DNA from 4 places in the Paenibacillus antri genome. Region 2 is predicted to be linked to each of the others. Evidence: riboswitches for the same ligand, from Rfam matches in the RefSeq annotation. Region 2 holds a riboswitch; each other region holds the start of a gene.
The links. Region 2 has a riboswitch for cyclic di-GMP ahead of FE782_RS12145 (EAL domain-containing protein). Riboswitches for the same ligand answer to the same signal wherever they lie in the genome.
Positions count from the first base shown of each region.

Region 1: linked by a shared signal. The riboswitch ahead of FE782_RS30325 (S-layer homology domain-containing protein) and the one ahead of FE782_RS12145 (EAL domain-containing protein) in region 2 are both predicted to bind cyclic di-GMP.
Region 3: linked by a shared signal. The riboswitch ahead of FE782_RS32765 (hypothetical protein) and the one ahead of FE782_RS12145 (EAL domain-containing protein) in region 2 are both predicted to bind cyclic di-GMP.
Region 4: linked by a shared signal. The riboswitch ahead of FE782_RS21715 (chemotaxis protein CheX) and the one ahead of FE782_RS12145 (EAL domain-containing protein) in region 2 are both predicted to bind cyclic di-GMP.

Region 1 is NZ_VCIW01000034.1:38,381-41,626, reverse strand. It holds gene clpC (ATP-dependent protease ATP-binding subunit ClpC) at 1-1,523, shown strand, start outside; cyclic di-GMP riboswitch class I at 1,665-1,758, shown strand; gene FE782_RS30325 (S-layer homology domain-containing protein) at 1,868-3,246, shown strand, end outside.
Region 2 is NZ_VCIW01000006.1:216,707-219,952, reverse strand. It holds gene FE782_RS12145 (EAL domain-containing protein) at 1-1,644, opposite strand, end outside; cyclic di-GMP riboswitch class I at 1,734-1,817, opposite strand; gene tkt (transketolase) at 1,983-3,246, opposite strand, start outside.
Region 3 is NZ_VCIW01000004.1:343,389-346,634, forward strand. It holds gene FE782_RS09205 (alpha/beta hydrolase) at 1-121, shown strand, start outside; gene FE782_RS09210 (GDSL-type esterase/lipase family protein) at 377-1,048, opposite strand; cyclic di-GMP riboswitch class I at 1,648-1,741, shown strand; gene FE782_RS32765 (hypothetical protein) at 1,880-2,380, shown strand; gene FE782_RS33270 (SDR family oxidoreductase) at 2,284-2,514, shown strand; gene FE782_RS09220 (NAD(P)/FAD-dependent oxidoreductase) at 2,539-3,246, shown strand, end outside.
Region 4 is NZ_VCIW01000016.1:165,873-169,118, forward strand. It holds gene FE782_RS21705 (alpha-E domain-containing protein) at 1-781, shown strand, start outside; gene FE782_RS21710 (transglutaminase family protein) at 778-1,641, shown strand; cyclic di-GMP riboswitch class I at 1,725-1,806, shown strand; gene FE782_RS21715 (chemotaxis protein CheX) at 1,898-2,347, shown strand; gene FE782_RS21720 (diacylglycerol/lipid kinase family protein) at 2,376-3,246, shown strand, end outside.

The DNA of each region.
Region 1 (3,246 bases), on a different contig from region 2:
AGCTCCAGTGCATCGGGGCGACGACGCTGGATGAGTATCGGAAATATATCGAGAAGGACGCCGCGCTCGAGCGCCGCTTCCAGCCGATCACGGTCGACGAGCCGACGGTCGACGAAGCGATCCTCATTCTTCGCGGCCTGCGCGATCGCTACGAAGCGCATCACCGGGTGAAAATTACGGACGATGCGCTCGAGCAAGCGGTGCGCCTGTCCGACCGCTACATCAGCGACCGGTTCTTGCCGGACAAGGCGATCGACTTGATCGACGAAGCGGGCTCGAAGGTGCGCCTGCGCACGTACACGGTACCGCCGAACCTGAAGCAGCTCGAGTCCCGTCTGGAAGATATCCGCAAGGAGAAGGACGCCGCCGTTCAAAGCCAAGAGTTCGAGAAGGCCGCTTCGCTCCGCGACACGGAGCAGAAGCTGCGCGACGAGCTCGAGGAAACGAAGAACGAGTGGAAGGAAAAGCAAGGCCGCACGGACTCCGAGGTGACGCCGGACGATATCGCCCAGGTCGTCGCAAGCTGGACCGGGATCCCGGTCGTGAAGCTGGCGGAGGAAGAAACCGAGCGCTTGCTTAAGATGGAAGAAATCTTGCATAACCGCGTCATCGGCCAAGACGAAGCGGTCAAGGCGATTTCTCGAGCGGTACGCCGCTCCCGCGCCGGATTGAAGGATCCGAAGCGTCCGATGGGCTCCTTCATCTTCCTTGGACCGACGGGCGTCGGTAAGACGGAGCTGGCGCGGGCGCTTGCCGAAGCGATGTTCGGCGACGAAAATGCGGTCATCCGCATCGATATGTCGGAGTACATGGAGAAGCACTCCACGTCCCGCCTCGTCGGGGCACCTCCGGGATACGTCGGCTACGAGGAAGGCGGCCAGCTGACCGAGAAGGTGCGCCGCAAGCCGTACAGCGTCGTGCTGCTCGACGAAATCGAGAAGGCGCACCCGGAAGTGTTCAACATCCTCTTGCAAGTGCTCGAGGACGGCCGCTTGACGGACTCCAAGGGGCGATCGGTCGACTTCCGCAACACGCTCATCATCATGACGTCGAACGTCGGCGCGGACACGATCAAGAAGAACGCGACGCTCGGCTTCACGACGGGCGACGCGGCGCAGCAGACGAAGAACGCGTACGAGGCGATGCGCGAGAAGGTGCTCGCGGAGCTGAAGAAGAGCTTCCGTCCGGAGTTCCTGAACCGGATCGACGAGTCGATCGTGTTCCATCCGCTCGAGCAATCGCATATCTCGGAGATCGTCTCGCTCATGTCCGAGGAGCTGCGCAAGCGCCTGAAGTCGCAAGACATCGACTTCTCGCTGACGGATTCGGCGAAGGCGTTCCTCGCGAAGGAAGGCTTCGATCCGACGTACGGCGCGCGTCCGCTGCGCCGGGCGATCCAGAAGCACATCGAGGATCGGTTGTCCGAGGAGCTGCTCCGCGGCACGATCAAGAAGGGCGACACGGTGCTCATCGACGAGAAAGACGGCGAGCTGTCCGTGCACAGCGAAGTGACGCAGAAGTAACGAAGCGAAGACCCGATGCCCCCAAGGGGGACTCGGGTCTTCTTTATTATTGCAAAATATAGCAAAAATCGATTGCGTTCGACATCCTTCAACAGTAAAATGGAGCTTAAGAAATATTGCGGAACGTTCGGCATGCAACTAAATAACTAAAGGCAAACATTGCGAAAGCAATGGACGCAAAGCTACGGGTCTACCGCTTATCCTTCCGATAAGCTACGATCGCCGGGTTACCGATGGAGATCGTCATCATCCGCAACAATAGACTGTTCCCGGTAACGGGGAGAGTCTATTTTTTTGACTGCTTTTTTGACTACATTTTCGACACAGGAGAGGGAGAGACCGAGTTGGCTATTAGAAAATTGTTGTCCCTGTTGATGGCGGGCTGCCTGTCGCTCGCTTCGCTTGCGCCGGCGAGCGCGCTCGCGGGGGACGTTGCGCAAGAACCGCCCGTATTTACGGACATGGAGCAAAGCTGGGCCAAGGAGCAGCTTGCGGAATGGGCCGACAGCGGGTTTGTGAAAGGGTACGCCGATGGGAGCGTCCGTCCGGATGAGACGATCTCGAGGGCGGAATTCGTCGCGCTCGTCAATCGCGTATACGGATATGCCCACGCTTCGGATTCCGCCTTCTTGGACGTCGAAGCGGACGCATGGTTCGCCGACGACGTCGCGAAGGCCGCGAGGGCCGGATACGCGTCCGGGTACGAAGACGGCACGTTCCGTCCGGATCGCGAAATCAGCAGACAAGAGGCTGCGAAAATGGTTGCTGCGCTGCTGAAGCTGGAAGCGGCGGCGGAAGGCGGCGGGACTGCGTCCGCGTTTACGGACCGCGGCGACATCCCGGCGTGGAGCATCGGGTACGTCGACGCGATCGCGGCCGAAGGATATTTGCAAGGGTATCCCGACGGTGCGTTCCGTCCGGCGTCGCCGATCACGCGGGCCGAAGCCGTCGCGCTGCTGGACAGGGCGGCGGGCAAGATCCTACATAAACCGGCTGCTTTCGGGAAGGACGAGGAGCAAACCGTCGTGGCCGGGAACGTAACGGTCCGCAGTCCGGACGTCACGTTGAAAAACACGGTGATTCAGGGCGATCTGTACTTGGCTCCCGGGATCGGGGAAGGCGAAGTGTATCTCGACCGCGTGACGGTGGAAGGGAGAACGATCGTCGCCGGGGGCGGGGAGAACAGCATCGTGATCTCCGACTCCTCCTTGAACGACGTGATCGTCGAGAAAGTGACGGGCGAGGTTCGCTTAGTCGCGCAAGGCGGCACCGTCATCCATCGCACTGTCGTAAAGACGGGCGTAAAGCTGGAGGAAAACAACGCGACGCAGGGCTTCCTCGAGGTCGAGGTCATGACGACCGAAGCGTCCGCCTCGGTTCGTCTCGTCGGCGATTTCCGTATGGTTACCGTCGTCTCCGCCGCCAAAATCGACATTGCGGAAGGCTCCGTGGTCGAAGAGATCGTCGTGCACGCGGCGATCGCGGTAACGGGGGAAGGCAAGATTCTCTTCGCGGCCGTTCACATCGAGGGCGTCAGCTTCGAGCAGACCGTAGTCCGATACGAACTGTCCGAAGGGGTGACCGAGATTATCATCGGCGGAGAAGGGGCGAGCGGCGGCGTTGGTACGGAGCCGGACGATCCTGTAAGCGCTCCGGAGGGGTCGTCGCCGACGGCGCCGACCGTGCCGACCGTGCCGAACGTACCGACCGTGCCGACCGTGCC
Region 2 (3,246 bases):
CGGCGCGATGCCGGCCCGCTGCCAATCCACGCTCTGCTTGCTGGCCGTCCGCAGCACCCACTCGCCGAGCTCGGCCATCTGTCCGCTCTCCTCGGCGAGCGGGATGAATTCCGAAGGCAGCACGGTGCCCCAATTCGGATGCTTCCATCGAAGCAGCGCCTCCGCGCTCGTCACCGCCCCGGTCTTGACGTCGATCCGCGGCTGGTAGACGAGCCTGAGCTCCTCGCGCTCGATCGCCTTGCGCAATTCGTTCTGCAGCATGAAGTTTCGATAAGAGCTTAAGTTCATGCCGGTATGAAACACCTTGTACCGGTTCTTCCCTTGCTCCTTCGCGCGATAGAGCGCCGCGTCCGCGTTCTTCATCAGCTGCTGCGCGTCGTCGCCGTCGTACGGGAAGACGCTGATGCCGATGCTGGTCGTCACGAACAATTCGTACTGGTCGAGGTGGATCGGCTTCTGGAACGCTTCGAGAATTCGTTCGGCGCATTCGAGCGCGGTCTCCCGGTTCGTGTCCGGCAGCAGTACGCTGAATTCGTCGCCGCCGATTCGGGCCGCGAAGTCGCCCGCGCGCATGCAGCCCGCCAGCCGGTCGGCGACCTCCTTCAGCAGCTTGTCGCCGATCGCGTGTCCTAAGGAATCGTTTACATATTTAAACCGATCCATGTCCAAATACATCATCGACAAGTTCCCGGCGCTCCGCTTGGCCGCGTGCAGCGCTTCGGCTAACCGCTCGTTGAACCTTCTGCGATTCGGCAGCTGCGTCAGCCCGTCGTGATACGCCATATGCGCGATCGTCTCTTGGTCGCGCTTCTTCTTCGTAACGTCTCGAATCGTACATGCGACGATGCAGCGGTCCGACACGTACCGGCTGCCGAATTGAACCTCCGCAGGGAAGGCGCTTCCTTCCTTCCGCGTCGCGACCATCTCCGCGTGCGGTTCGATCGAAGGCGCGAGATCCATCCGGGCGACGGCTTCGAGCGCGGACGCGACGATCTTCCGCGAGGACTCGTCCGGAAACAACGAGAAGACGGTGTCGCCGACCATCTCCGTTTCGCTATAACCGAACATCGTTTCGACCGCAGGATTCGCCCGCAGGATCATCCCGCGTCCGTCCATGACGAGCATCGAATCGATCGACGTGCCGCTGATGACGTTCGCCAGCGCTTCGGAGACGCGCAGCTCCGCGTTCGCTCGCTCGACCTCCTTCGACTTCTCGGCGAGCGCCTCGCTCTGGCGAAGCAACTTCTGATTCAGCTTATATAAATCTACGAATCCCTCGACCTTCGCCTTCAGCACGATCGGATCGAACGGCTTCAAAATATAGTCGATCGCGCCGACGGAATAGCCGGTGAAAATATGGTTCGAATCCATGTAATTGGCCGTAATGAAAATGATCGGGATGTTCTTCGTCTTCTCCCGCGCCTTAATGATCTTCGCGGTGGCGAAGCCGTCGATGCCCGGCATCTGCACGTCGAGCAAGATGACGGCGAAGTCGTATTTCAAGAGGCACTTCAGCGCTTCCTCGCCGGAGGACGCCTTGATGAGCCGATAGTCGTCCCGTTCGATGATCGCTTCCAGCGCGAGCAAATTTTCGGGGCGGTCGTCCACCATCAAAATATTTATCACGGATTCATCGGTGTTCATTACGAGGCTTCCCCTTTCGAATGCATTCAGGACAACGAATGAGACAAAAAAATCCGGCCGAATAAAAGGGCCGGATGACTCTTTCCACGTTCGGCAGCTGGCTGGCATAGTGTAACACGTTAGCCCCTATAGCTTTGCGCCCCCAATTTTCAATGGGTTTGCCTAATTTTCCTGAGGATGTATATTCTACTAGGTCTTTCAAATCATTCTCTCAAAATCATTATAACGCTATTTCATGGATGATGATATACTTTTTCGACGAAAAAGCGCCGCCCGCCCTCTTGCGAGGGGGAGCGGCGCGAATCGCGCTTATGCGCTTATAAAGCGGTAAGTCGAATCTACTTCAGCAGCGCCTTCACCTTGGCGACGACGTTCGGCACCGTGAAGCCGTACTCTTCGATCACCTTCGGTCCCGGCGCCGATGCGCCGTACGTCGAGATGCCGAGGATGTCTCCTTCGTCGCCGGCGTACTTATGCCAGCCGAACGGCGAAGCCATCTCGATGACGAGGCGCGCCTTCACGTCCGGCAGAATGACGGATTGGCGGTACGCCTTGTCTTGCGCTTCGAAGCGGTCCATGCTCGGCATCGAGACGACGCGAACGTGGATGCCCTCTAGCGCGAGCGCCTTCTGCGCGTCCACGGCGAGCTGCACTTCGGAGCCCGTCGCGATAATTTGCGCCGCCGGCTTCGCGCCCGCCGGCGCGTCCGCGATGACGTATGCGCCGCGAGCGATGCCGTCGCGCGCGTTCTCCGCCGTGCCCGCGAGCACCGGCAGGTTTTGGCGGGTCAAGATGAGCGCGACCGGACGGTCTTTGCTCGACAACGCGTAGCGCCACGCTTCCGCGGTTTCGTTCGCGTCGGCCGGGCGGATGACCGTGACGTCGATCATCGAGCGGATCGCCGCGAGCTGCTCGATCGGCTCGTGCGTCGGGCCGTCTTCGCCGACCGCGATCGAGTCGTGCGTGAACACGTACACGACCGGCAGCTTCTGGATCGCCGCGAGACGAATCGCCGGACGGAGGTAGTCGGAGAACACGAAGAACGTCCCGCCGAACGCCTTCACGCCGCCGTGCAGCGCCATGCCGTTCATCGCCGCGCCCATCGCGAACTCGCGCACGCCGAAGTAGACGTTCCGCTCGGCGTAGCTGCCCGGTTGGAACTTGCCCGTGTCGTTCAGGTGCGTGTTCGTCGACGATTCGAGGTCCGCGGAGCCGCCGAAGAACGTCGGCAGGTTCGGCGAGATCGCGTTGATGACCTTGCCGGACGCCGCGCGAGTCGCCATCGGCTTCTCGCTAGTGTCGAACGTCGGAATCGCCGCGTCCCAGCCCGCCGGGTTTTCGCCCGCGAACGCCGTCTCGAATTGCGCGGCCAGCGCCGGATGCGCGTCGCGGTACTTCGCGAACAGCTCCTTCCATGCCGCGGCCGCCGCATCGCCCTTCGCCTTCAGCTCGGCGAAGTTCGCCGCGACCGCTTCCGGCACGTGGAACTCCTCGTGCGGCCACTCGTAGAACGCCTTCGTCAGCTTCGCCTCGTCGCCGCCGAGCGGCGAGCCGTGCGGGCCAGCGTGGCCGCCCTTGCCTTGCTTGTTCGGAGAGCCGTAG
Region 3 (3,246 bases), on a different contig from region 2:
AGACTGCGTAATCCTAGAAGGTGCTGGCCATTTTCCGATAGAACAACCGGGTTTGGACCAGATGAAAACCGCTGTTCTTTCTTTTATAAGCGAGATTGAAAATGAAACTACCAAATTATAATGGAAGAGCTAAATACTTGTACGATTGGTGGGATTGTTACGGTAACGGAGACGATAGTTCCACAAGACACAACGGCAGCTGGCACACTAACGGCTACCGTTGTTCATTGAAGTAACTGGGCAGTTTAACGGAACAAAACCTTCTAGATGCGCGACAAGAACTTGTCCCTATTGTAGACATAGCGCAATAGAGGACAGCTGCGATCACACACAGTCTGTCCCGTTTCAAGTTCAAGTATATTCATGGTTACCGCACTTATAGATAGGGCAGCAAGTTGTTCATGATGACGGCATATCCGTTCGCGTACATGTGAATTCCGTCGCTGCTGAAATCCGCGTTCAAATTTCCTTCCTCGTCCGTCAGTCCTTCGTTTACGTCAATGAAGGTATAGTTTTGCTTAGCCGCAAGCCGCTCGATCGCCCGGTTCGCTTCACGGATCGCCTCGTTAGTTCTGCGCTGGAACACCTCTTCCATGGAAGCTTTGGGCACGAAGGGAAACTCCGCCTTGGCGTTCACGGGGTAATACGCCATGACGTACACACGGCAGCCCGGTAGCCGCCGGGCAACTTGGGTCAGAATCTCATCGTAATTCGCCAGCAGATGCTCCAGTCGATAGTCGGGTGCGCTGATATCGTTGGTTCCGATGTTGATGAAAAGCTTGGAGGGCTCCAGCTCGAAGATACATGCCTCCATAGACGCGAGTAAATCTGCCGTCACATATCCGGCAATGCCGCGATTATAGATGCAATATCGGGTCTCCAGCTTCATCTGCATCTCGTTGATTGGGAAAAACTCCATCAGTGATGAACCGGCAAGCACCGTTTGACCCTTCAAAGCGAGCTGGTTGAGGATGTTGAATTTCCGTACCTTTTCCTTCTTCTCATCATGCACTTCCGGCAGAGCCGGATCCCCCTCTATATTCGTCATCCGTCATGCCCCCTTCTCGTAGCTTTCTTCCATTTTACCTGTTTCGTTCAATAAACAACATGATGTGGCTGCCGGCGCACTGATCGGCAGCCTCGCTACGTTAACTGGGCAGAATAGTTTAATGGTAAAGTATTGAAAGAGAAATCTGTATTTACGTTGTAGAACACGATATTCCAACAACCTAGCAGATTGGAGTAAATATGGTGAAGATATATGGCGATTAACGAGTAACCATAAAAAAGTTCAGTCAATCATTTAAGAACAACGATCCGAGATTTTCCCAAAGTATTTCAATAAAAATTTTAAAGGACACCCTATAACAGATAATTACCTTACAACTGGAACCCATCATTATTATGATAGCGGTATGGTTGAAGTAACTGGGCAGTATAGTTACAAATAAAGGGAATAAATCCTTCCGCGGCAAGAGGGATCGTTTGTACCGAACGAAGGGAAGTTACGGAGGACGGAACCTTACTGTTGGAAGGAGAAGGGGGGGGGGGCTATTCAACATTGAAAATAATTACACGGACCTACTTCTATTTCGACAAAAAAATTGATAGTGTGATGGTAAACGATAACAACCTAATACTCACATCGTACGACAATGGCAAACTTACTGAAAAGTGAGGACGCAAAGCTAATAGGGGCTAAGGTGGATACCTTCATCCATGACGCTCGCCAGCTGCCGAATACGACGGGAACCCACCGTCTATTCATTGATTTCGAACGGTTTTTTTGCGTTTTCAAAAAGGTGTATTCGGTTCGTGACAGCCGACTTTAACGAAGGAGGTGAGGAGCTAGCTTCATCGCGATCGCCGATATGACCTAATGACCGCCGCTTCCGCAATGAATGTATTAGAAGCGATGGCCAACCGTTTCGATCGAAAGGTAGTGCATGCCCCTGATCCGAACGGGTTGCCGGGGGGATATCCGGTCCTGATCGCAGAGAGCAGCGTTAACGTTATTCTGCCGGACAATCTAACCCTTCAAGAAGCCATACACATGAATGAAGAGGGGCAGAGGTTAGAGGAGTACAGCGTTCATGCCAATGCGGGTATTATCGACAAGCCAAATTTATTAGCGAAATTAGCTTTGCAGATTGGAATAAAATCAGTAACATTAATCTTACTGGCATGTTCCTACGGCAAAGTATGCGATTCAGCAAATGGTAAAGCAAAGCGGCGGCCCGATCGAAAGATAACATACGTATTAATGTCGTTTGGACAGGCAATATGCAAACTCCGTTGCTGGAGAGACAGCTCAGCGAGGATCCGAATACTGAAGCCGCTCTGCAAGCGATGGGGCAAATTTCTTCTCCTGAAGAAGTAGCGAATTTGGCGGCGTTTCTCGCAAGCGACGAAGCTTCGGCAATGAAAGGTTCTGCAGTGATTTATCGATCAGGGCGAAACGCTCGGCTATGGCAAAGGGTTAAGGGGGATCTAATCAGATCTAAACCCCCATAGTCGAGAATCGAATGGGGGAGCATCATGGCAAAGTTGGCAATTATCGGCGGTGGAATTATTGGCCTTGCTTGCGCATATTATTGGCGCAAACAAAATCAAGAAGTAGTCCTTATCGATAAAGGCAATCCGGGCGAAGGTCCTTCCAGATGCAATATGGGGTGGGTTTCCCCGACATTATCGGGACCGTTGCCCGGGCCTGGAATGATAGGAACGTCCATGAAGTGGCTGTTCAAGAAAGACAGCCCCTTATACGTTAAACCGAGTGCAGTCCCTTTCTTGGCGCCCTGGTTAATTCAGTTTATGCGTTACTGTAACGAACAAAAGTATCAATTGGCTTGCGATGCCGGTTTCCATATAAGCAAGGATACGTTTCAGTTGTTTGACGAGCTTGTGGACGACGGCGTCGAATTCGAAATGCACCGGAAAGGACTCCTCGTCCTGGGCTCGAACGAATCGGATTTGCAGCATAAGTACGAGGACTTGAAACAAGTCGAACGTATCGGCTTGCCGCGTCCGGAGCTGGTTACCGGGGCCGAATTGTTAAAGATGGAGCCTCATATGAAGGCGAACTTGGCCGGAGCGTTATTCCTGCCTAAAGAGCGGCATGTTCGTCCCGAGAGTATGGTGAACGGACTGATCGATTGGCTGCAGGTCAATGGAGTCGAAATGAAAACCAACGACGCGGTAACGGATATCGTCCATAACCATGCTCGAGTGGAGAGGGTAAGATGC
Region 4 (3,246 bases), on a different contig from region 2:
CGAAACGGTGTATCGCACGTACGGCGAACGCGAAGTGTTGCACTACATGATTCTGGATCCGAATCATATGAATTCGATCCAATCCTGCGTCCATCAGGCGCGTTCGAATCTCAAAGCGATCCGCGACCGGCTGCCGGAGGAGCTGTGGGATATCCTGAACGGCTTCGCGCTCTGGCTCAAGAGCAACGAGACGGACGAACTGCTGCTCGATTCGCCGTTCTTGTTCCTGAAGCGCGTGAAGGAATGGCTCGGCGCGTTCTACGGCGCGGCGCATCATACGATGATGCGGGACCGTCACTGGCATATGATGGAGAGCGGACGGTTTCTCGAGCGGGCGGAAAATACGGCAAGGCTGTTCGATTCGGTCTATCACTCGATTCTGGAGGACCCGAAGAAGACGCAGTTTTACTTGTTTTCCGCGGTGCGGGCGATCGGCGGCGCGGACGTGTTCCGGCGCCTCCATATGGATCTCTTTTCAGTGGAAAACGTCGTCTCTCTGCTCATCCTCAACGAGAAGTTTCCCCGTTCGGTGCAATTCGGCCTCGGTGAACTGGAAGGGCAGCTTCGCTCGCTCCGCAATCTCGAAAGCTCCGACGCGGCGTACGATAAAGCGATCCGGCTCGTCGTCAAGGCGAGAGCGGAGCTTTCGTGGCTGGAAGGAACCGATGGCGGAGAAGCCTCCCTTCACGACAACCTGGTGCATTGCATGACGGTCATCCACGGGCTCGGAGGCTTGATCGGGAATGCGTTCTTTCGCGAGGAGCAGGGGGCGGGCGCATGAAGTTCAAAATTTGTCACGTCACCACGTACCGATACGACGAGCCGGTCACGGACAGTGTCAATGAAATCCGACTCGCTCCGCGTACGAACTATCGGCAATCCTGTTACCACCACTCCGTCGCGATCGAGCCGAACGCGCCGCTCCTTACCTACGAGGACGGCTTCGGCAACCGGATCCATGCGTTCACCGTCAATAACTCGCATCGGGAGCTCGTCATTCGGTCCGAATCGACGGTCGTCACGCACGATAACGACGGGGTGCGCAAGCGAGTGTTGACGCCCGAAGAGGATTGGGCGACGCTCGCGGACGACGCCGTGCAGAACAAGTACGCCGAATATTTGATCCCGACGCCTTACACGGAGGCGAACGACGACGTGGCCGCGTTCGCGGCGTCGTGCGGGCGGCCTGGCGCGGGCGTCTACGAGCAGACGATGGAGCTCGTCTCCAGGATTTACGAGGAGTTCGAGTATCGGCCGAACGCGACCCGCATCGGCACAACGCCCGCGGAGCTGCTCGAGGGGCGAGCCGGCGTCTGTCAAGACTTCGCGCATTTGATGATCGCCGCATGCCGATTATCGGGCATTCCGGCGCGATACGCGAGCGGGTACCACTTCATCGGCGATCTGCAGACGCGCGCCGCCGATTTCGAGCAGGCGTCCCATGCATGGGTGGAGGCGTATATTCCGGGCACCGGCTGGCTCGGGTTCGACCCGACGAACAATAACCGCGTCGACGGCCGATATATCAAGCTCGGTCACGGCCGCGATTATCTCGATATCGTGCCGGTGAAGGGGATTTACCGCGGAACGCCGAACCAGCGGCTGTTCGTCGACGTCGACGTGCAGCTGATCGACAAATAAAATGGGAAATGTAAGCAAACTAAATTATTATAGTGCCAAAGTATGACCTGTATGGTAGAATAAGCCCATATTACTAGTCTTCTAAATCGAAAAGGCAAACCTTCCGAAAGGTAGGGGCGCAAAGCCACAGGCCTAAGGCTGAGCTAAGGCAGCTGGGTTGCCGAAATTGCGGAGACGTTTCGTTCGTTCTCGAATGAACGCCCGGCGATTCGGGCGTTTTTTTGTTGCGAAAATGGACAAAGAGGGGGAGATCTTCATGCAGGCCGAACTCATTAACCCGTTCTTGACTTCTTCGATACAAGTATTCGAGACGATCGTTCAAGTGAAGCCCACCGTGGGCAAATTACAGCTAAAGCAAATGCGATATACGGAAGATTACGTATGGCTTAAAATCCGCATCCACGGCCAGATGGAGAAGGAGATCTTGTTCGGCTTCCCCGACACGATGGCGATGAATATCGTCTCGACGATGCTCGGAGGATATGCGGTCACGGAGCTCGACGACATGTGCCGGAGCGCCGTAGCGGAGCTGGGCAATATGATCAGCGGCAATGCCAGCACGATACTGTATCACAACGGCATCGCCGTCGACATTACGCCGCCGAGCCTCGTCGGCGACGGCGCGATCGATTGGGGCAAGAAGGCCGTCAGCATCCCGTTATCGGTCGAGCGGATCGGAGATTTCGACATCAATATTCTCGTCTGACGCGCGGACGCACGGAGGAACGCTGCTCATGGCAAGGCTTGGGTTTATCGTGAACGCCGCTTCCGGCAACGGGCGAGGGGCGAAGGTTTGGTCCGCCGTCGAACGGGAGCTTTCGGCAAGAAGCGTGCCGTACGACGTCTTTCGGACGGAGGCGTCCGGCCACGCGACGGCGCTCGCGCAGCGGATGGTCCGGGATCGGTCGTACGATTCGATCACGGCGATCGGCGGCGACGGCACGGTGAACGAGGTCGCGGCGGGGCTGCTCGGCAGCGACGTGGCGCTCGGGCATATCGGCGCCGGCTCGGGCAACGATTTCGCGCGGGCTATGGGGCTGCCTTCGGAGCCGAGCGAGGCGGTCGAGGCGCTCGTGCGCGGGGATCGGCTCGAGATCGACGTCGGCCGCGCGGGCGGGCGCGTCTTCGTCAATTCGTTCGGTTCCGGCTTCGACGGCGAAGTGGCCGCGAGGTCGAACGGCTCTCCGTGGAAGCGGTGGATGAATAAGATCGGACTGGGCGCCGTCTCCTACGGTTTGATCGTACTGGCGGCGCTCGGCGCATATCGTCCTGCGCGGGTCAACGTCGCATTGGACGGCCGATCGTACGACTTCGATGACGTCTGGCTCGTCGTCGCGGCGAATTTGCCGTATCTCGGCGGCGGGATGCATATTTGTCCCGGCGCGTCCGCGACGGACGGCGTCATGGACGTGTGCGTCGTGCACGGCCTCGGGCGGCTGCGGCTGCTGCGCCACTTCCCGCTCATTTATCGCGGCGCGCATGTCTCGCTGCCGTATGTTACGATGCTGCGCGGCGCGCGCCTGAGTCTGAAGAGCGATCGAACGCTGGCCTGCCACGTGGACGGGGAAACCGCCGAGCCGTTGGTTACCGAGCTGACGCTCGTTC